4 regions of the Gordonia alkaliphila genome follow, and region 1 is predicted to be linked to each of the others. Evidence: predicted binding sites of a transcription regulator. Region 1 holds the regulator's gene; each other region holds the start of a gene.
The links. The regulator LexA, encoded in region 1, represses DNA repair genes until DNA is damaged. The targets are predictions, from matches to a motif close to CGAACANNTGTTCG.

Region 1 (5,272 bases):
TGTAATCTCGATCACATGGCACAGGTGGAGAGCAGTACCGCACAGAACTATGGGGCCGTCGCCGCGGTGGTCGGCACGCCGGTCGTATCCGGACTCGCCTACGGGCCGGTGATCCGAGTGTCCGGCGTGCCGGAGTACGACGTCGACGCGGCCGCGGAGATTCCCGAAACCGAGCGCGCGGCCGAGGCCGCACGCTTCGTCGCCGCAGCCGAGACGGTGGCGGAGCGCTTCACCGCGCGGGCCCGGGCCAACACCGGCAGTACGGCGGAAGTGCTGGCGGCGACCGCCGCCCTGGCCAAGGACCGCGCGTGGATCGCCACCGCCACCGGACTGATCGAGAAGGGCACGCCGGCCGCCGCGGCCACCGTGCGGGCGATCGACACGATCTCCGACATGTTCGCCAAACTCGGCGGGCTGATGGCCGAACGCGTCACCGACCTCGCCGACATCCGCAACCGGGTGGTCGCCGAGGTTCTCGGCCTACCGGAGCCGGGCATCCCACTGCCCGAGCAGCCGTCGGTCCTGCTGGCCGACGATCTGGCCCCGGCCGACACCGCCGGCCTGGATCCGAAGCTGGTGGTGGCCCTGGCCACCCGCTTGGGCGGGCCGTCGAGCCACACGGCGATCATCGCCCGGCAACTCGGCATTCCGTGCGTCGTGGCCGTCGCCGACCTGAATCGGGTCGATACGGGAGCCATGGTCTTCGTCGACGGCGAACGGGGCGTGGTGGGCGTCGACCCGGATGCGGAGCAGATCGCCGCGGCGGTCGAGGCGGCACAGCAGTTGGCGGCCGAAGTGGCGCAGTGGCGCGGACCCGGCCGCACGGCCGACGGGCACGCCGTGGCGATTCTGGGGAACGTGGCCGACGGTGTCTCCGCGCGCAGCGCCGCCGATCTCGGCATTCTGGCCGGGGTCGGACTGTTCCGTACCGAGCTGGCCTTCCTGGAGCGCCCCGACGAGCCCTCGGTGGCGCAGCAGCAGAGCCTCTACCGCGAAGTCATCGACGCCTTCGACGGCGACAAGGTGGTGATCCGCACCCTCGACGCCGGATCGGACAAGCCGCTGCGTTTCGTGAACCATCCCCACGAGGACAATCCGGCTATGGGGGTGCGCGGCAACCGCATCGTGGCGACGCACCCGGAGATCCGTGAGCACCAACTCGATGCGATCGCGGCGGCCGCGGACGGCGCCGGCGCGGTGCCGTGGGTGATGGCCCCGATGGTCGCGACGGTGGCGGAGGCCCGCGAGTTCGCGGCGCAGGTGCGCGAGCGCGGGTTGACTCCGGGGGTGATGATCGAGGTGCCGTCGGCGGCGGTGCAGGCCGAGAAGATCCTGGCCGAAGTGGACTTCGTGTCCATCGGCACCAACGATCTGACGCAGTACACGATGGCCGCCGACCGGATGTCCGCCGAATTGGCGGCGCTGACCGACCCGTGGCAGCCGGCCGTCCTGGCGCTGGTGGAACGGGTCGGGGCGGCAGGCCGAGCAGCCGACAAGCCGGTGGGGGTCTGCGGCGAGGCGGCCGCCGACCCGCTGTTGGCCTGCGTTCTGGTGGGGCTGGGCGTCAGCTCGCTGTCGTGCGCGCCCGCCGCCGCCGCGCCGGTGGGTCGCAAGCTCGCGACCGTGACGCTGGACCAGTGCGCCGCCGCCGCTCAGGCCGCAGTGGCCGCCGACAGTCCCGTCGACGGCCGGGCTGCGGCCCGGGCGGTATTGGGCTGAACCGGCGTCAGAGGCGCCGCATCACGGTGACGACCTTGCCGAGGATCGCGGCGTCGTCGCCCGGGATGGGCTCGAAGTGCTCGTTGTGCGGCAGCAGCCACACGTGTCCGTCGATCCGCTTGAACGTCTTCACGGTGGCCTCGCCGTCGATCATGGCGGCGACGATGTCGCCGTTGTCGGCCACGTTCTGCTGACGCACCACCACCCAGTCGCCGTCGCAGATCGCCGCGTCGATCATCGACTCGCCGACTACGCGCAGCAGGAACAGGGAGCCCTCGCCGACCAGTTCCTTGGGCAGCGGGAAGACGTCCTCGACCGCTTCCTCGGCGAGGATCGGGCCGCCGGCCGCGATCCGGCCGAGCACCGGGACGTAGGCCGGTGCGGGGACGTTCGGATCCGCCTGATCGGCGGCCGGGGGCGGGGTGCGCTGCTCGTCGCGGACATTCACCGCGCGCGGACGGTGCGGATCGCGCTTGAGCAGCCCGCGGCGCTCGAGCGTGCGCAGCTGGTGCGCCACCGACGAGGTGGAGGCGAGGCCGACGGCCTCACCGATCTCGCGAATGCTCGGCGGATAGCCGCGTTCGCGCACCGAGGAGCGGATGTACTCGAGAACTTCGCGCTGACGCTGCGTCAGTGAGGCCTCCAGGGTGGCCGTCGACAACAGCGGGTCCACGTTCGACGTGTGCGGTCCGTCGTTCATCGAACTTCCTTTCGATCGGGGTCGCCCTCCAATTTAGTCGAGTAGGTCACAGAAATCAAACAATTGTTCGACGTGTCGTAGCGGATGTCCGAGGCGTGGTGTTAACTATCGAACAAGAGTTCATCGAACGTACGAACGATGGGAGTTCCACGATGACCGAGCTGCTGACCCGCCGCCCCGCGTCCGCCTCGACGCTGCCGCAGTCCACCACGATGACCTGCGACGTTCCCCTGATTCAGACCACCTGCCGGGCCACCGGCCGACGTCCGCGCGCGGTCGCCGCCGCCACCCCGGTGTGCCCGGCACCGAGCGTTCGAACGCGTCCGGCGCGGCGCGCCGAGCGCACTGCGTCGCCGACCACGAGCGCCGCTCGGGCGGCCCGTGCCCGTTCGAACACCGTGGATCGTTCGACGGCGGTGCGTCGTCGCTGGGCGGCCGGCGTGCTCCTCGGTGCCGCGCTGGCCGCCGTGGTCGTCGTGCTCGGCATGGTCGGTGAGGACTACGAGAAGGCCGTCAGCGGCGTGCCGGCCCAGACCGAGGTGGTCCACGTGCGCAGCGGTGAGTCGCTGTCGTCGTTGGCCGAGCGGATCGCTCCGGATCGCTCCGCGGCGTCGGTGATCGCCACGGTGCGCGACCTGAACGGTCTCGACGCCAGCGGACTGCGCCCCGGTCAGGCGCTCGTGGTGCCCGCCTACCGCTGAGGCCGCGATGGCGCCGAGTACGCTGGGGGCATGCGATGCCCGTTCTGCAAGAACGACGACACCCGAGTGGTTGATTCGCGCGCCTCCGACGACGGAGCGTCGATTCGACGCCGCCGGTCGTGCTCGGAATGCAGTCGCCGGTTCACCACCGTCGAGTCGGCGGTGCTGGCGGTGGTCAAGCGCAACGGCGTCACCGAGCCCTTCAACCGGGAAAAGGTGATGAAGGGTGTGCGCCGGGCGTGCCAGGGCCGATCGGTCACCGAGGATTCGCTGGCGCAGCTGGCGGCCGCGGTGGAGAACACCGTCCGCGCCTCGGGATCGGCCGAGATCCCCAGCCACGAGGTCGGCCTGGCGATCCTCGGGCCGCTGCGGGACCTCGACGAGGTGGCCTACCTGCGGTTCGCGTCGGTTTATCGGTCCTTCGAATCCGCCGACGACTTTCAGCGCGAGATCGACGATCTGCGCAAGGATTCGCGCCGCGAACCGGTCGGCTGACCCACCGCCGCTGCGTGCGGATCAGCCTCACTCGAAGGCCCGCCTCACTCGAAGGACTCGATGGCCTTCATCACCCGCTTCTCCGAGATCGGTCCCGAGGTCCCCAGCTGCTGCGCGAACAAGCTGACCCGCAGTTCCTCCAACTGCCAGTGAACCAGGTCGTTGAGGGCGTCGTGCCGGTGCGCAGGAAGCGCCGCGAGTCGTCGGTTCCAGTGCGCGATGACCCGGTCCACCGTGTCGAGGCCGGCGTTGTCGCGGGCGGCGGAGCCGGGGAGCGCGTTCAGTCGGGCCTGGGCCGCCGACAGGTAGCGCGGTAGATGGAGCAGGTGCGCCAGCGGAGTCTCGCCGACGAAGCCGTCGAAGATCAGGTGCGCGGTCTGCTCGGCAACGTCGTCGGCCGCGGCGCTGCCGCTGTGCGCGTCGACGGCGCGGGCGGTGGGGCCGAGCGCGGCCAGGGCGCGGGCGGCGTGCATGAAGTACTCCGGTGCGGCGGCGCGGATCACCGGTGACAGACGCTCGCGCAGCGCGGCGAACTGTTCCGGGGTGCGAAGCGACGCCACGTCCGGTTCCTTGGCTAGGGTGTCGGCGATGGCGCGACGTGTGCAGTCGGCGAACAGCTGCTGCGGGTCGGCGTACGGATTCTGGCTCAGCGCGAGGCGCTCGGCCGGTGGCAGACCGTTGGCGACCTTCTTGTTCAACGGGGTGATCGCCTGCGCCAACAGGTGGGCGACGCCGGCGGCGATGCCCGCGTCGCGAGCGCTCGCCGACGTCGCCTCACTCACTCGGACGCCGTCGCCGACGGGCGCCAGGGTGGGGTAGGTGACGACGGGTTGGCCGGCCACCACGTCGTCGCGGCGCTCCGCGAGGGTGCCGATGCCGTCCGGCTTCCAGTCTCGGTACACCGGTGCGGCCGCAGCGGGGGCGGGTGCACGGCCGAACTCGGCGCGCAGCGGTTCCAAGCGGTCGGCGCGGCCGATGATCGCGCCGCCGGCGTCGGTGACCGCGAAATGGATGCGCAGGTGGGCCGGCAGGTCGTCGGTGCGAAAGTCGCTGGGGGACAGGCTGATGCGAGCGATCTCGCCGAGTTCTCGCGCGAGGGCGGGCAGCAGGTGCTCGGAGCGCGGTGTGATCTTGCTGAGGACCAGATCGGCGTACTGCTGGGCCGGCGAGAGGGACTTGCGCAATCCCTTGGGCAGGGACCGGATCAGCGCGGTGACCAACTCGCTGCGCAGCCCCGGGACCAACCAGTCGAAGCCGCCCGCGTGGACGTGCTCGAGCAGGGGACGCGGGATCAGCACGGTGACGCCGTCGTCGGGTGCGCCGGGGGCGAAGTGATAGCGCAGTTCCAGTCGGGTCGGGCCCTGCTGCCAGGCGGCGGGGAAATCGGCGGCCGCCGGAACGGCCGCGACCGAACCGGCCTCGTCCAGGTGGAGGAGCTTGGGATCGGTGCGGGAGGCCTTCTTCCACCACGTGTCGAAGTGTCGGGTGGAGACGACGTGCGCCGGGATCCGGGCGTCGTAGAAGTCGTAGAGGTCGCCGTCGCTGAGGCGGACGTTCCGACGGGCGCGGTGCTCGAGGTCCTCGGCGTCGGCCAAGAGCCGGCGGTTGTGCGCGTAGAACTCGTGCCGGGTGCGCCAGCGACCCTCGACGAGCGCTG
Region 2 (5,272 bases), 230 kb from region 1:
CGCCGTCGTCGGTCCGACGAACTTCCATCCTCGCTTCTTCAGATCCTTGGCCATCGCGATCGACGACGGCGAGGTGGTCATGGTCGCCGGCGCGACGATCTCGCCCGCCGGCGGCGCCCACGTCCAGAAGTACTCGGCGAGGCTGCCGGCGTCGTCCATCAGCTCCAGTGCACGGGCCGCATTGTTGACCACCGCTTCGATCTTCCCGCGGTGCCGGATGATCCGGGCATCGGTCAGGAGTCGCTCCACGTCGTCGTCGGTGAACAGGGCGACGCGGGCGGGGTCGAAGCCCTCGAAGACCTCCCGGAACGCGGGCCGTTTGGTGAGGATGGTGCGCCAACTCAGACCGGACTGGAAGCCCTCCAGGCTGACCTTTTCGAAGAGACGGTGGTCGTCGTGCACGGGGAAGCCCCACTCGGTGTCGTGATAGCCGAGCATCAGCGGCCCGTCGGCGGCCCAGCCGCAGCGCGGTTGTCCGTCCGGGGCGACATAGAGGTCCATGCACGCATGGTAGGTCCGTCGCCGGGGCCCCGCCGCCGCGGTCAGAACGGCGGGGGATTGGCGATCGCTTCGGCCTCCGACCGCCTACGGTTGCGTGCTCGGTGTGCCCGGCGCCAGGCGTGTTTGGCTTCGGTCCGGGTCTGCGCTCGTCGCGGCGCCGGAGCGCTGCTCGTCGTCGACACTCGGACGCCGTTCTCGATGTGCGGGCAGCGGAGCCGGCCCAGTCCGGGGAAGAGCCACTGATTGAGCGCCTTCTGCGCCACCGTGTAGCCCTCCGGCGTGGTGGTGGAGGTCCAGTAGTCGCCGTTCTCGTCGACGAACTGGTCGTCGCACCACCAGGACTCCACGCGCCAGTCCGCTTCGGCACCCACGCTGCCGTCGATGATGCGCGTCCGACCATGGGTTTTCTGCAGGTGGTGATGCCGACACTTCGGATTCAGGTTGCACAGGCACGTCGGCCCGCCCCGATCCGGGCAGATCTGGTCGAACTCTTCGACGTGGTCGAGATCGCACCGCCACGCAGGCCGCGTGCAGCCCGGCGTGGTGCAGGTTCCGAACAGGAATCGGGCGATCACCGCGGTGGTGGTCGTGGGCCGGTACGGATCGCTGGGTAGCGCGGTCCGGGAGATCCGAAATTCCGGCTCGGGACGTGTTTCCTCGCCCAGACGGGCGTCCGGGTTGTCGGGGCGGGGTCGTTGTCGGGCGCCGGGCGGAGGATCAGACGCCTCCGCCGAAGTATCGACCGGAGCCACCGGCGCAGCAGGCTCGATCAGATCGGCGAGATCCACCGGGCGGACGATCGTCTCGTCACGCTGGGCGATATCGCGAACGTGCTCGGCGGAGAGCACGCCGTGGCCGTCCAGGTAGCCGGGTTCGTCACCGCCGGCGAGAGTGCTGGAATCGCAGATCGCGTACAGCACGATCTTGGCCTGCGCAGTGGACAGGCCGTCGTCGTCGAGCGTGGCCGTGCAGTCGTCGCGCTCGCACGCGCAGGTGAAGGGCAGCCCGCGCAGCCGGGCGATCGCCGCGGCGGCCCGGCGAGCTCGCTTGGAACGCGGATCGTGGTCGCAGCACGCGTCCACCAGTGCTTCCACGGCACCCATCGCCAGGGCCGCGTCCTCGGCGGACGCGATCACCATGAGGCTCGCGAGCCCGTCGTCGATCGGCTTGACCCGGGCATCCTTCCGCAGTTCGGCACGATCACGGCGATGACGGTCGGCGTCGGGATCGATCTTGTAGACCACACGGTCGACGATGGCTTCGGTGCGTCGCTGCGAGAGTGCGCCGACGCCGCCCAAAGTCTCGGCGAGCGTGTAGTCGACTTCGTCGATGTGTTCCACACTGACCAGTTCGACACGTCGGACGCAGGTCTCGAACATCATCGGGGTGAGGCGGCCGTCGCGCAGCTGAGAGAGCAACGCGGGCACCCGGTTGGTGCCCGCGTCCGCGAAGGCCACCAACTTCTCGGAAGCCGCGCGAGAGATCCGGAGGGCGGTCGCCACCCGAGCCGCCGCCTGCCGATAGGGGTCGAACATTTCCGATTCCTGCGACGCCGCCAGCTCCTCGCCGGCTTCGAGCAGGACGAGGTCGACGATGTCCCAGACCGCCCGCAGCCGCCGGTAGGCCAGGAAGCTCTCACCTTCGGCGATGTTCACCAGCACGTCGAGGAGTCCGTTCACCTGGTCGGCCTCGGGAAGCGTGGGCTCGGGATCCTCCAGCCCGAGCGGCGACAGGTCCTCCAAGACCCACGGCGACGGCACGGGCTGCGGCAGGGGACACCACGGCACGGTGACGGTGTGGCGCGACGGTCGTCGAGTAGCCACCGGCCCACCTCCTCAGAATATGCCTTCACATACTATGTCGTCGTTCGTATGTTCGACGTTACGCTCGAATCTCCATTAGTTCAAGTGTTCGAGACACGAATTTTCCACCGACTTACCGACAGGCCGATAGCCTCGATGGGGGGCCGGGCGCAGGCTCGGTCGCCGTCGTCCCAGTCATCAACGGAGGAGGACCATGCAGAAGATCGTTCACCGCAAGACAGCTGGAATCATCGCGGGCCTCGCGGCCGTCACCCTCCTCGCCGCAGGCTGCAGCAGCGACGACAACAAGGACACCGCGGCCTCGGCGACCTCAGCCGTCGCCTCCGCAGCCTCGTCGGCCGTCGACGACGCCAAGGACGCAGGCAAGGTGGAACTGACCGCCGCCGACGGCAGCACCGTGACCCTCACCGGCCCGATCGCTGCCAAGTACAGCGCGGCCACCGACGAACAGAAGGCCGATCTGGGCAAGCCTCTCACCGGCGACGACGCCTCCGGCACCAGCGACAACGGCGTGGTGTACCAGCAGTTCGACGGCGGCGTGATCACCGCCCGCAACGACGACGCAGGCACCCCCGCGTACATCACCTGGGGCAAGATCCGCGACGCGTGGAACGTCGAGCGCAACGCGCAGGGCGAGCCCTCGGACGACGGCGAAGGCGGCTCGGAAGGTCCGCTCGGCGCCGCGACCAGCGACGAAACCGTCAACGGCGACGTCCGAGAGTCGACCTTCGAACACGGCACCATCACCTGGAACTCGGCCGACAACAAGGTCACCGTCACCGTGATGGGCAAGGAAGTCGCCGCCAACTGACCCCGCACCTCCTCAAGGGCCCGGCCGCCGATGCGGCCGGGCCTTTTTGTCGGCGGGGCCGCATAGGCTGGGGACACCGTTCACAAGGGGAGGTGCACGAGCGTGGCCAAGCAGTCCGACAGCAGCAACGTGGGGTGTTTCGCGACCGTCGCCGTCGTCCTCGTACTCGGCGTGATCATCAGGTTCTGGCCGATCATCGTCGGGGCGCTCGTCATCGCCCTCGTGGTCTGGGCGATCACCGCCGGCACCGCGTCCGCCAAGGCCACACGCGCGCGCCGACGCGAAGAGGAAGCCAGCGCCGCAAAGCAGCAACGCATCGACACCCTCGGGCCACGCGCCATCGCCCGGATAGACGGCGCCGTCGCCGCAGCCGAACAGGTCGCGCGGTCGGAGGCGGCGCAAGCCGGTTGGCTCGGCGACGTCGACTTCTCCGCCGACCTCGCCGGCATCACCGATTCCTTCGCGCAGGCGTATGCGCTGCGCGGTACCGCCGCACGCCTCGCCGCGCTGCCGCGCCCCAACGACGACGATCGCCGCCTCCTCGCCGATGCGCAGCGTGCCGCCGAGACGCTCGAAGCCGGCGCCAATCGGCGCGTCGACCTGATCACGAAGTGCGCGGCCGAGGCCGACCGCGTCGACCAGTCGCTCCGCCAGGACCGCGAGGACGCACTGAACGACGCCGAACGCGCACGCCTGCACAGCGAGCTCCACGGCATGGTCTACGGCGTCGAGGCTTCGATGCCGTCACCGACGGGCGACTCGGCCGCCGATCGAGTGATCGCCCGGGTCGCGGGATACCACGAGGTCAAAGCGCAGGTCGACGCCGCACGCGAGCAGGACTTCGGCTGACCCACGGCGTTCGGCAACACCCTGCGGCTCTTGACACTGAGGCCCTGACGACTCACAGTTGAGACATGAATAAGGTTATGTCTTACGCGGACGCCGGCTTCTCCCTGCGCTCCGGAGCAACCTGGCGGGATCCCTTCGGCAGCTACGCGTGGCTGCGCGATCACTCGCCGGTGCACCGCGTCGGCGAGGAGGGGAGTGAGACCGACTTCTATGTGCTGAGCCACTACCACGACGTGACCGCCGCCGCCACCAACGCCGCCGACTTCATCTCCGGGCGCGGGCTGACGGTGACCTACGGGGAACTCGAAGCGATCGGGATGGCCGACAATCCACCGATGGTGATGCTCGACCCGCCCGAGCACCTGGACTTCCGCAAGCTGGTCTCGCGCGGCTTCACGCCGAAGCAGGTCCGCGAAGTGGAGCCGACCGTCCGCGACTACGTGCGCGGCCAATTGGCGTCGATCGACTCCGACGACGAGCTGAACATGGTGGACCATCTGTTCAAGCCACTGCCGTCGATGGTCGTCGCACACTACCTCGGGGTGCCCGAGAGCGACCGGCAGCAGTTCGATCGCTGGACGGAATCGGTGGTCGGCGCCAATCCGGGCGGCGATCTCGCGGGCGCGATGGTCACCGCGGGCCAGGCGGTCGGGGAGATGCTCGGCTACTTCAGCGGGCTGATCGAGTTCCGGAAGAAGAACCCGGGCGACGACACTGTCTCGCACCTGGTGGCGGCCGGGCTGGCCGACGATCCCGAGAACCCCGGCGGCCTGCTGTCGATCCTGGCATTCACCTTCACCATGGTGGCCGGCGGCAACGACACCACCACCGGCATGCTCGGCGGCGCGTCGGCGCTGCTGAGCGAGCATCGCGATCAGCGTCGCGAACTGATCGACGACCCGGCGCTGCTGCCGGACGCGATCGAGGAGTTCCTGCGATTGACCTCGCCGGTCCAGGGCTTGGCGCGCTGCACCAGTCGCGACATCACCATCGGCGACACCACCATCCCGGCCGGCAAGAAGACGCTGCTGCTGTACGCGTCGGCGAACCGGGACGAACGACGCTGGGGCGACGACGCGGCAGCCCTCGACATCCATCGCGCGCCCACCCAGATCATGAGCTTCAGCAAGGGCAACCACCACTGCCTCGGCGCGGCCGCCGCGCGCATGCAGGCCCGCGTCGCACTGGAAGAACTGTTGATCGCCTATCCGGACTTCGAGGTCGACGTCGACGGCATCGAGTACGCCGCCGGAAACTACGTTCGACGGCCCACCGTCGTCCCGATGCG
Region 3 (5,272 bases), on a different contig from region 1:
TGCCGTCGAGGGGTGGGATGCCGTCAGGGGTTGCAGTGCTCATGTGGTGTAGGCCGAGTTCTCTTCGACGTAGGCGTGGGACAGATCGGTGGTGCGAATGGTGGCCTCAGCGTCACCGAGGCCCAGGTCGGCCACCACGTCGATGCGGTCGCCGGACAGGTCGACCTCGCGGGCGCCGGCCACGCCGGTGCCGTCGACGCATACGGCCGATCCGTTGAACGAGACGGTGATGGTGTTCGGGTCGATCACCACCGGCGCGATGCCGATGGCGGCGAGGACGCGGCCCCAGTTCGGGTCGGAGCCGAACAGCGCGGTCTTGACGAGCGAGTCGCGACCGATGGTGCGGGCCACGGTGAGGGCCTCGTCTTCGGTGCGCGCGCCGGTCACGGTGATCGAGCAGCGCTTGGTGACGCCCTCCGCGTCACCCTGCAGCTGGGTGGCGAGGTCGTCGCAGACCGCGAAGACCGCGGCGTCGAGCGCCTCCTGGGTCACCTCGATCTGGCTGGCGCCGGAGGCCAGCAGCAGCACGGTGTCGTTGGTCGACGTCGATCCGTCGATGTCCAGACGGTCGAAGGTCAGCGCAGTGGCACGACGCAGCGCGGTGTCGAGCATGTCCGGGGCGACCTTGGCGTCGGTGGTCAGCACCACCAGCATGGTGGCCAGCGAGGGCGCCATCATGCCCGCGCCCTTGGCCATGCCGCCGACGTTCCATCCGCCCGGATGGTGCAGCGCGACCTGCTTGGGCACGGTGTCGGTGGTCATGATGGCCCACGCGGCGTCGGTGCCGCCCTCCAGACCGCCGGCCATCTCGTGGACGATCTCGGTGACGCCCGGCAGCAGCTTGTCCATCGGCAGCCGCTCGCCGATGATCCCGGTGGAGCACACCGCCACCTCGATGGCGCCGGTCTCGGTGCCCCAGTTCGACAAGGTCTGCGCGACCGCTTCGGCGGTGGCGTGGGCGTCCTGGAAGCCGCCCGGTCCGGTGCACGCGTTGGCGCCGCCCGAGTTGAGGATCACCGCGCGCACCCGCTGCGACTTGATGATTTCGGCGGTCCACAGCACCGGCGCGGCCTTCACCTGGTTCTTGGTGAAGACGGCCGCGGCACCCAGGTCGGGGCCCTCGTTGAAGACCAGCGCCAGATCGGACTTGCCCGACGGCTTGAGGCCCGCGGTCACGCCGGCGGCGCGGAAACCGAGCGGGGCGGTGACGCCCTGCCGACGCACCATCCGGGCGCCGATCAACTGCTCGAGATGTTCGTCCTGCACGCTCACGGCGCCACTCCCACTGTCGTCAGTCCTTCGGTTTCGCCCCAGCCCAGGGCCAGGTTCATCGACTGCACCGCGGCACCGCCGGTGCCCTTGGTCAGATTGTCGACCGCGCCGACGGCGATCAGTCGGCCGGCGCGCTCGTCGACTCCCAGTCCGATTTGGATCGCATTACTGCCGACCACCGAACCGGTCTCCGGGAACTGGCCCTCGCCGAGCACGTAGATGAACGGCTCGTCGTCGTAGGCCTTCGCGTACGCGGCCCGGATCTCGTCGATCGACGCCGTGGTCGGCGCACTGACGGTGGCCAGGATGCCGCGCGACATCGGCACCAGCACCGGGGTGAACGAGACGTCCACGTCGGTCTCGGCCACCGCGGAGAGCGCCTGGATGATCTCCGGGGTGTGCCGGTGGGTACCGCCGACGCCGTAGGCGCGGGCCGAACCCAGCACCTCGGAAGCGAGGAGGTTGGCCTTGGGCGCCCGTCCGGCACCGGAGGTGCCGGACAGCGCCACCACGTTCACACTCGGCGCCACCAGGCCCGCGGCGAGGGCCGGGGCGATCGACAGGATCGAGACGGTCGGATAGCAGCCGGGCACCGCGATGCGGTTCGCGCCGGTGAGTTCGGCCCGGTTGTCGAGCAGCTCGGGCATGCCGTACGGCCAGGTGCCCGCGTGGTCGCCGCCGTAGTAGCGGGTCCACTCCCCGGCATCGCGCAGCCGGAAGTCGGCGCCGCAGTCGATGATGAGAGTGGTGGGCGGCAGCGCGTTGGCGATCACCGCGGACTGCCCGTGCGGCAGGCCGAGGAACACGACGTCGTGCCCGGCGAGCACTTCCGGCGTAGTCTCAGCGAGGACACGGTCGGCCAACGGCAGCACATGCGGGTGATGTTCCCCCAGACGCGTGCCCGCGTTGCCGCCCGCCGTCAGCGCACCGATCTCGAGCTCACCTGCCGCCAGGCGCGGGTGCCCGCAGAGAAGGCGAAGGATCTCGCCTCCCGCGTAACCGCTGGCGCCGGCCACTGCAATCCGTAGTGTCATGTGAACATTATGCACTACGGTGCAAGTTCATTCATTGGCGGGTCAGCCCCCTTCGCCGAAGAGTGGCTTGCCGTCGCAGAAATCCGCTTTCACCAGCGATTTCATCGTTTCACAATTCTCTTGTTCGAACACTTGCGCACATCGAATTGTGCACGTACCCTGGACTATAGAACATACGATCGAAGATCGAGGGAGGCAGGTTTCATGGTTCACATCGACCGCACCTCCCCCTGGACCAAGGCCGACATGGCCGCCGTCGGCATGATCGAACCGGACGCCGACGACACCCCTCGGACCCAGTGCCGCGACTGGCTGGTGTACGCCTCCAACGCACGCCGCGGGCAGTCGTTCCTGCACTGGGAGCAGCTCCGCGGGATCGGCCAGTTCCTCGACATCGCGCTGGCCAACCTGCACGACGCCGTGATCGACGACGGCGCCGACTACGACCCGGTCGACGCCTACGCGGTGGCCGTCACGGAGATCCAGGTGATCTTCGGGGTGCGGCAGCGGCAGGCGCGGACCCTGGTCGACCAGTCGGTCGCGGTGTCCGAGTCGGTGCCGCGCGTGGGCGAACTGCTGCGCGACGCACTGATCACCCCGGAGATGTTCGCCGTCGCCGTCGCGCGGACCGCGATCGTCCTCGACGCCGGGACGCGGGCCGCGGTCGACGCCGAGCTGGCCGCGGCGCTGCGATCCGCCGGGCAGGTCTCCGAGAAGGTCGCCTCCGGCATCGCCGATCGGATCGTGGCCCGCCACGATCCGGACGCGGTGCGTCGCCGCCGGGAGAAGGCCAAGGCACGCAGGAACGTCACCGCACGCGACTACGAGGACGGCCTGGGCGGCCTCACCATCACCGCCGATGCCGAGGAGGCCCGGCTGTCGTGGGCGGCGGTCAACGCACTGGCCGAGAGCGTGTGCCCCGCCGATCCGCGGCCGCTGGGTGTCCGACGCTCGGCGGCGGCCACCGCGCGGCTTCGTCGTCTCCCGTTCGAATGCGGCTGCCCGGACAAGTCCACCTGCACCGCGCAGCTCGATGAGGACGCGCTCTCCGAGCGCCAGGCGCGCATCGTGATTCACGCCGTCTGCCAGAAGTCGACCCTCGACGGCACCGACGACGAGCCGGGCTACCTGGACGGGCACGGGGTGATCGGCGCCGACCACGTCCGCGAGATGGCTCGACGTTCCGATGCCCGCATCCGCGACCTCGACCTGGATCGGTTCGGCGCGCCCGAGGACCTCGCCGAGTCGCCGATCCTCATCGAGCGCACCGCGCAAGCGGCCGAGCCGTACCGACCGACGGCCACGCTGGACGCTGTGGTCCGCGGCCTCTTTCCCACCTGCACCCTTCCCGGGTGCGCGCGTCCGGCCTGGAGCTGCGAACTCGACCATGTCGAGGAGTACAACCAGGTCTGCCCGGCGTCCGGAGGCCCCACCTGCCTCTGCAATATCGCCCCCAAGTGCAAGCTCCACCATGTGCAGAAGACGAGCGTCGGGGCCGCCGATCCGGCGGCCGGCTTCGTCGACGATCTGTGGATCGACGACGACGGCTCGATCTGGACCGCGATCACCACACCGCACGGCATCACCGTGGAGGCACCCGCGCCCGGTCAGTGGCTGTTCCCGCAACTCGAGGGCGTGAAGTGCCTGCATCAGCCACATGCGCCGCCTGAGTCACAGGCTTCACCGGAGTCCGCTCCCACGCCGCCATCCGGCGGCGGCCTGCGCGCCGCCACCGCGTACAAGCACGCCTGGCGGCGCGCCGAGCGGGCCCGACTCCGTCGTCGTCGCGAACAAGCTGCGGCCGACGACCCGCCGCCGTTCTGACGCAGGGCCAGCGGCGCGAGTTCAGCGACGCAGGGTCAGGACCACGATCTGCGGCGGTGCGCCGACGCGGACCGGCGGCCCCCAGGCCCCGGCGCCGCGCGAGGTGAAGACGTTGACGTCGCCGACCCGCCCGAAACCGGAGACCACCGGCTGCTGCAGTGCCACCGCATAGCCGAGGGGCCAGAGCTGGCCGTCGTGCGTGTGTCCGGACAGCTGCAGATCGATGCCGCGATCGCGCACGTCCTCGGCCTGCAGCGGCTGGTGGGCGACATAGATCAGGACGCGGCTCTCATCGCGTCCGGCGAGCGCGGCGTCCGGGTCCGGCCGATACGGATCGGGTGCGGTGCGGTCATACACGCCGGCCAGGTCGATCACCGCGCCGTCCCGGCGCAGTTCGACGCGCTCGTTGCGGAGCGGGACCACGCCCAGGGTCTCCCAGAAGTCGAGCCAGTTCCCGCCGTCGTCCTCGCCGAGATACTCGTGGTTGCCGCTCACGCCGTATACGCCCATCGGAGCCTTCAGGTCGCGCAGCGGTTCCAGGTCCCGACCGACCTGAGCCACCCGGCCGTCGGCCAGGTCACCGCCGAGAATCACCACGTCGGGGTGTGCCGCGTTGACCTCGTCCACCACCCGGCGGGTGAAGCCCGCACCGCGCGCAGGCCCGACATGCAGGTCGGTGATGAGAGCGACCCGCAGACCGTCGAGCGGCTCCGGGAGTTTGGTGAGGGTGACGGTCTCCTCGGTGACCTGGACACGATCGGCCTCGATCAGTCCGTAGCCCACGGTCGCCAGTGCTGCGACCACCATCACGGCCGTCGCCACCTGCAGCCAGCGCTGCGGCCGGCCGGGGCGTTCCCAGCCCCGCACGCGCACGGTCAGACGCACCGCGAGCGCCACCACGCCGATGACCAGCACCCCGAGCATCAGGTAGAAGACCACAGCCCACCAGGTGTAGCCGGCGAACCCGAACACGCGCGCCCACGACGGATCGATCTGCCCGGCGCCGATCAGGAAGGCCACGACGCCGAGGATCATGCCCGCGATCAGCACGCCGTCGACCACGATGGCCGGGCCGCGACCGAGTCCGGTCGCCACCACCAGGCGACGGTGCAGGCAATAGGTAATCGCCGCCACCAGGAGCA
Region 4 (5,272 bases), on a different contig from region 1:
TGTTCTTCAGGCCGAACAGTCCGTACACGTGGCCGATGAAGGTGTCGCCGGCCGCGGTGAAGAACGTCTGATCCAGCTCGTGGTAGTAGGTCAGACCGTCGGCCTGCGGGGCCGCGAGGACGGCCTTGTCGATGCGGGTCGTCATCTCGTCGACCAGCTCGGCAGCGGCGTCGCCCTCACCGACGCTCACACCGATCTTCTCGATCTGGGCGTACGCCTCGGCGACGGTGCTCGGCGCGGGCTGGTCCAGGACGGTCACCCCGGCGCGCTCGAGCCCGGACACCACGTCCGGCGCGAGTTCATTCGACACCACCAGGTCGGGGGTGTAGCCGAGGATCGCCTCCAGGTTCGGGGTGTACCCGGACAGGGCGGTCTTCGGGGCGTCCTCCGGGTAGTCCGACTGATCGTCGACGGCCACCACGCGGTCGCCGGCGCCGACGGCGAACAGCGTCTCGGTGGCCGACGGACTGAGCGAGACGATCCGGGCGGCCGCGGTTTCGGTGTCGGTGACCCCGCCCGAGCCGGTATCCGACGAGCAGGAGGCCACGAGGGCGGCGGTCGCGAGGAGGCTCGCGAGGGCGATACCGCGACGGCGGCGGTTGCTGACTGTCATGAAGTAGTTCCTTCTTCCGAGGAATCAAGTCATTCGTCACGACGGAGCTGACCTGACTCATCCGCCGTGTGGCGGCATCACAGTTGCGGGGACAGCGCCGGATTCGCACCGGCTTCACTGGACGTCGTGACGACCCGACCGGCGGTCGGGTCCACCGCGCGATTCTACCCGTGCACCCGCACGCAACAGAACTCGCGCAGTCCGCGATTGGGCCGCGCGGGGACGACCGGAGCGGCGACGGTACTACTATTTCCCCGAGATACAAGTGTTTCCCCGATAGCGGGTTTGGAGAAGGAAAAGATGACGTCCTCGGAGAATTCGGCGTTGGTCGAGCGGGTCGGGCACTACTACGTTGCCGACCACACCTATGAGATCGGGCATGAGAAGGTTCGCGAATATGCGCGCGCCGTGCAGGATTACCACCCCGCCCACTGGGACATCGCCGCGGCGAAGGAGCTCGGTTATAGCGGGCTGGTGGCGCCGTTGACCTTCACCTCGATCCCGGCGATGGCCGCGAACCAGAAGCTCATGCAAGAAGTGGTCGTCGGCTACGAGACCTATGTGCAGACCGAGCAGTCGTTCCACCAGCACCGGCCGATCGTCGTCGGCGACGTGCTGACCACCGACGTCGAGCTCACCTCGGTGCGACGCATCGCGGGCAAGGACATGATCACCATCACCAACACGCTGGTGGATCAGCACGGCGAGACGGTGCACACCATGGCCACCACCGTCGTGGGCGTGTCCGCCGACGAGGTGGATCCCGGGATCGCGCAGGCCGTCGCCAAGGTGATGATGCACGACGTCGACATCCTGTCCGTGGAAGCCGCCGCGGCCGACTACGTGAAGACGGTCCGCGAAGGCGAGCCCGCGCCGCAGTCGCAGGCCGGTGCGACCCGAACCGTCGGTTCGCGCAACTTCGACGACCTCGCCAAGGGCGACGCCCTGCCGGTGCATCACAGCGGCCTCACCCGTGGCGACCTGGTCAACTACGCCGGGGTGGCCGGCGACGCCAACCCGATCCACTGGGACGAGAGCATCGCCAAGCTCGCCGGTCTGCCGGACGTGATCGCGCACGGCATGCTCACCATGGGCATGGGTGCCGGTTCGATCTCGGCGTGGTCGGGCGATCCGGGTGCGGTCAGCAAGTACGCGGTGCGCCTGTCGGCCCCCGCGGTGGTCCCGGCCGACGGTCGCGGCGACATCGAGTACGGCGGCAAGATCAAGTCGCTCGACGCCGAGACCCGTAGCGGCACAGTCATTTTGACCGCGAAGTCGAACGACAAGAAGATCTTCGGCATGGCGACCCTGGACCTTCGCTTCTCCTGACCTGGCCCTGAGTCACCAGTTGTGCGCGGCCGGAAAATAATTGCGTGTAGGTGTTTCGGACCGCGTCGAGGTGTGACATAGTTGTTGGGCGGGTGACAGATCTGTGCCCGCCAATCTGAAGAAGGCAGTAAAACAGCATGGCACAAGGGACCGTCAAGTGGTTCAATGGCGAAAAGGGCTTCGGCTTCATCGCCCCCGACGGTGGTAGCGAAGACGTCTTCGTCCACTACAGCGCGATTTCGGGCAGCGGCTTCCGCAACCTCGAAGAGGCGCAGCGAGTCGAGTTCGACATCGAGCAGGGCCCCAAGGGTCCGCAGGCGACCAACGTCGTTGCGGTCTGATTAAGAGCTCTTCACAGCAACGCCCCGGTTCCTAGAACCGGGGCGTTGCTGCATCGCCGGGGCACTGAACCCCCGCAGCTCCCGCGAAATGCTTCCGTTCCCGCGAGAGGCTTTGGTTCCCGCGGGCGTCGGGAGGGGCCGCGGGAACCGAGAACTCTCGCGGGAAGGGGTGCCGCGGGACTAGGTTTGCGGCATGGACGTGCCGGCGATCGATTTCGCTGCGGAGCTGACTGCGTCGGTGCAGTCGGTGCGCGAATATCTGCGGGTTGCGACGTCGCTCGCTCCCGCCCCGCCGTCGACGACACGCGACGGGTGGATCGCCGTCGAGCCGGGCGGCCGCTCGCCCTGGATGCACATGCGGGAGGTCGGCGTCACGGAGGTCGCGCCGTTCGGAGTGCTCGTGACGTTCGTCTGGCGGCCGCTCCTTGCCGAGGATGAGTCGGTTCGCGATCACGGTGGCGGTGATGCTCGACGTTTCGCGGTATTCCTCGGTGCGGGCAACCTCGTCGAGCAGTTTCAGCTCGATCGGTGGATCACGACGCTGGACCTCGGCCTCGACGGTGCCGGTTGGCGCGACGACGCGGTGCTGATGGGCGGTCTATGGTTCGTCCGACTGGCGGGCAACTGACCGCGGCGGGCCCCTGAGCGGTCCGACATGGACGCAGCTGTACTGACCGGCTTCTGCCAGCGCGGAAGCATGTTCGGTCGGCTGCGGCGATCCTGACCGAACGCGATGCCGCACCCGCGGTGGCGTATCGGGCCGCCCGCTTGGGGAAGGCGATAGCGGACGACGACGCGGGGCCGGTGACGCGCGGCATGCGCGACGGTGCGCTGTCGGCGGAGAAAGCGGACGCGGTGGTGACCGGGTTGGCACACCTGACCGATCGCGTGAACCTATCGGAGGAGAAGCGGGCCAAGGTCGTCGGCGCGCTGCTGGTGCAGACCACGCCGGCGCGGGTGCCCGTCGCCGAACGCGATGATCTGAACGCGATGACGATGGACCGCACCGACGACGGTCGGGTGGCGGTGACCCTGGATCTGGACACACTCGCGGCGGAGGAACTGTGGGCGGCGCTGGATCCGTTGACGCGGCCGGTGCCGGAGCCGGACGGCTCGGAGGACACGCGGTCGGCGAAGCGGCGGCGTGCCGATGCGGTGACGCAGGTGGTGCGGACCTATCTGTCGCATTCGGACCGGCCGGAGTCCGGGGGAGTACTGCCGGAAGCCACGCTTCCAACGCGATGCGTTGTTGGAGAATTCCATATCGACGTCGGGTCCGCGCCGCACGGTGCGGCGCGGACCCACCCGGTCGGGTTGATCAGCCGGTGGCGATGATCAGCGGCACCAGGAGTTCAGCGACGGTCCAGCCGCCGTGGTGGCCCGGCATCATCGTCTCCATCGGTTCGTGGACGCTGCGGGTGAGCAGCGTGTCCCGTCCTGCCACGGCCACCACGTCGCCGATGCGTTCGGTGACGTGCGCGGCGGCGGGGGCGCCGAACCAGCGTTCGGCCAGCACCTGGTCGCGGGTGGCGACGTGCGCGTGGCCGTCGAGTTCGTGTGCCCAGCGTGTGAACACATCGTCGGCGCGACCGGGCTCGGCGTAGACGTGGCGGACGCGCGCCTCGCCGCCGACGGCCCGGACACCCTCGGTCAGCGCCGGCGTGGTGTCGATGTCGATGCGGCGCCCGGCGGTGATCATGCCGTGGTCACCGGTCACCACCAGCGTGGCGCCGGGTTGCAGGGCCTCGACGATGGCCGCGGCCACGTCGTCGATCCGGCGGAGCCGTTCCTGCCACTCCGGGGTGCCCGGTCCCCACCGGTGACCGGCCGCATCGAGGTTGGGCAGATAGGCATAGACCAGCCGAGGTCCCTGATCGCCCGCCGCCAACAGCTCGACGGCTTGGTCGCGCACCGCATTCGGCGACGAGGCATCGCGATAGTCCGCGGGAGTGCCGTAGGCGGCGCGCGTGAGGCCCGACTCGCGGAAGAGTTCGGGCATCAGCGTGATCACCGCGGCGCCGGCGTGGGTGAGCTCGTCGAACGCCGACGGCATCGGCTGGACCTCGGTCGGCGGGTAGAGGCCGTCGGCGGGCGGCCCGTCGGCGGTGTCCAGGGTCCACCGGAGGGCGTTGAGAGTGTGCTCGACGGCCGGATCGAGGTCGCGCGGTGCGAAGCTGTAGCCGAGGACGCCGTGCTCGGCGCACGGCAGGCCGGTGCCCAGACTCGTGAGACTGGTGGCCGTGGTCGACGGAAAGCCGACCCGCAGCGGCATGGCGCGATGGGCGAGGAGCGTCGGCGCGAACACCGAATGTTCGTGCAGCAGCAGGTCTCCCAGTCCGTCGACCATGAGGATCACCACGGTGTGGCTGTCCGGAATGGGGAGTGGTCGGTCGGCGCCGAAGCCCAGTGCGCTGGACGCTGATCCGGCCAGATCGGCGAGGGTGGGGTCGTCGGGCCAAGAGCCGGGGAGCAGTTCGTGGAGACGGTCCATGCCTGCGACGCTACGGAAGCCGACCGCGTTTGTGGCCCACAATGGGGGACATGGACGAGAGCACACCGCCGGTTCGCTATCCGGAAGCCGTGACAGTCGCCGATTTCGCCGCCAACCTCGCGGCCGTCCGGGCGCGGATCGCCGCGGCCGCGGCCCGTGCGGGACGCGATCCCGACGAGGTTCGCCTTCTACCGATCTCCAAGACCGTGCCCGCTGACCGCGTGCGTCTCGCGGTGGCCGCGGGGTGCCGTCAACTCGGTGAGAACAAGGTGCAGGAGGCCAAAGGCAAGGCCGCGGCGCTCGCCGATCTCGACGTCTCGTGGTCGGTGGTGGGCCATCTGCAGACCAACAAGGCCAAGGACGTGGTGGCCTTCGCCGACGAGTTCCAAGCGCTCGACAGCATGCGGGTGGCGCAGGCGCTGGATCGACGACTGGCGGCGGCCGACCGCACTCTGGACGTGCTGGTGCAGGTGAACACGTCGGCCGAGCCGCAGAAGT

Region 2: the regulator LexA is predicted to act here: its motif matches at 2,366-2,379, upstream of ABD989_RS01935 (HNH endonuclease signature motif containing protein).
Region 3: the regulator LexA is predicted to act here: its motif matches at 2,475-2,488, upstream of ABD989_RS08695 (DUF222 domain-containing protein).
Region 4: the regulator LexA is predicted to act here: its motif matches at 2,974-2,987, upstream of ABD989_RS10415 (DUF222 domain-containing protein).

The regions. Positions count from the first base shown of each region.
Region 1 is NZ_BAABIE010000002.1:231,585-236,856, reverse strand. It holds gene ABD989_RS02995 (phosphoenolpyruvate--protein phosphotransferase) at 16-1,719, shown strand; gene lexA (transcriptional repressor LexA) at 1,727-2,419, opposite strand; gene ABD989_RS02985 (LysM peptidoglycan-binding domain-containing protein) at 2,572-3,120, shown strand; gene nrdR (transcriptional regulator NrdR) at 3,151-3,615, shown strand; gene hrpA (ATP-dependent RNA helicase HrpA) at 3,660-5,272, opposite strand, start outside.
Region 2 is NZ_BAABIE010000002.1:4,744-10,015, reverse strand. It holds gene ABD989_RS01940 (DNA-3-methyladenine glycosylase I) at 1-501, opposite strand, end outside; gene ABD989_RS01935 (HNH endonuclease signature motif containing protein) at 543-2,324, opposite strand; gene ABD989_RS01930 (LGFP repeat-containing protein) at 2,518-3,135, shown strand; gene ABD989_RS01925 (hypothetical protein) at 3,238-3,984, shown strand; gene ABD989_RS01920 (cytochrome P450) at 4,050-5,272, shown strand, end outside.
Region 3 is NZ_BAABIE010000006.1:193,414-198,685, reverse strand. It holds gene argB (acetylglutamate kinase) at 1-43, opposite strand, end outside; gene argJ (bifunctional glutamate N-acetyltransferase/amino-acid acetyltransferase ArgJ) at 40-1,227, opposite strand; gene argC (N-acetyl-gamma-glutamyl-phosphate reductase) at 1,269-2,306, opposite strand; gene ABD989_RS08695 (DUF222 domain-containing protein) at 2,511-4,130, shown strand; gene ABD989_RS08690 (metallophosphoesterase) at 4,152-5,272, opposite strand, start outside.
Region 4 is NZ_BAABIE010000008.1:163,054-168,325, reverse strand. It holds gene ABD989_RS10435 (ABC transporter substrate-binding protein) at 1-613, opposite strand, end outside; cobalamin riboswitch at 640-783, opposite strand; gene ABD989_RS10430 (fused (3R)-hydroxyacyl-ACP dehydratase subunits HadA/HadB) at 914-1,942, shown strand; gene ABD989_RS10425 (cold-shock protein) at 2,080-2,283, shown strand; gene ABD989_RS10420 (hypothetical protein) at 2,477-2,911, shown strand; gene ABD989_RS10415 (DUF222 domain-containing protein) at 3,031-3,618, shown strand; gene ABD989_RS10410 (alkaline phosphatase family protein) at 3,602-4,774, opposite strand; gene ABD989_RS10405 (YggS family pyridoxal phosphate-dependent enzyme) at 4,825-5,272, shown strand, end outside.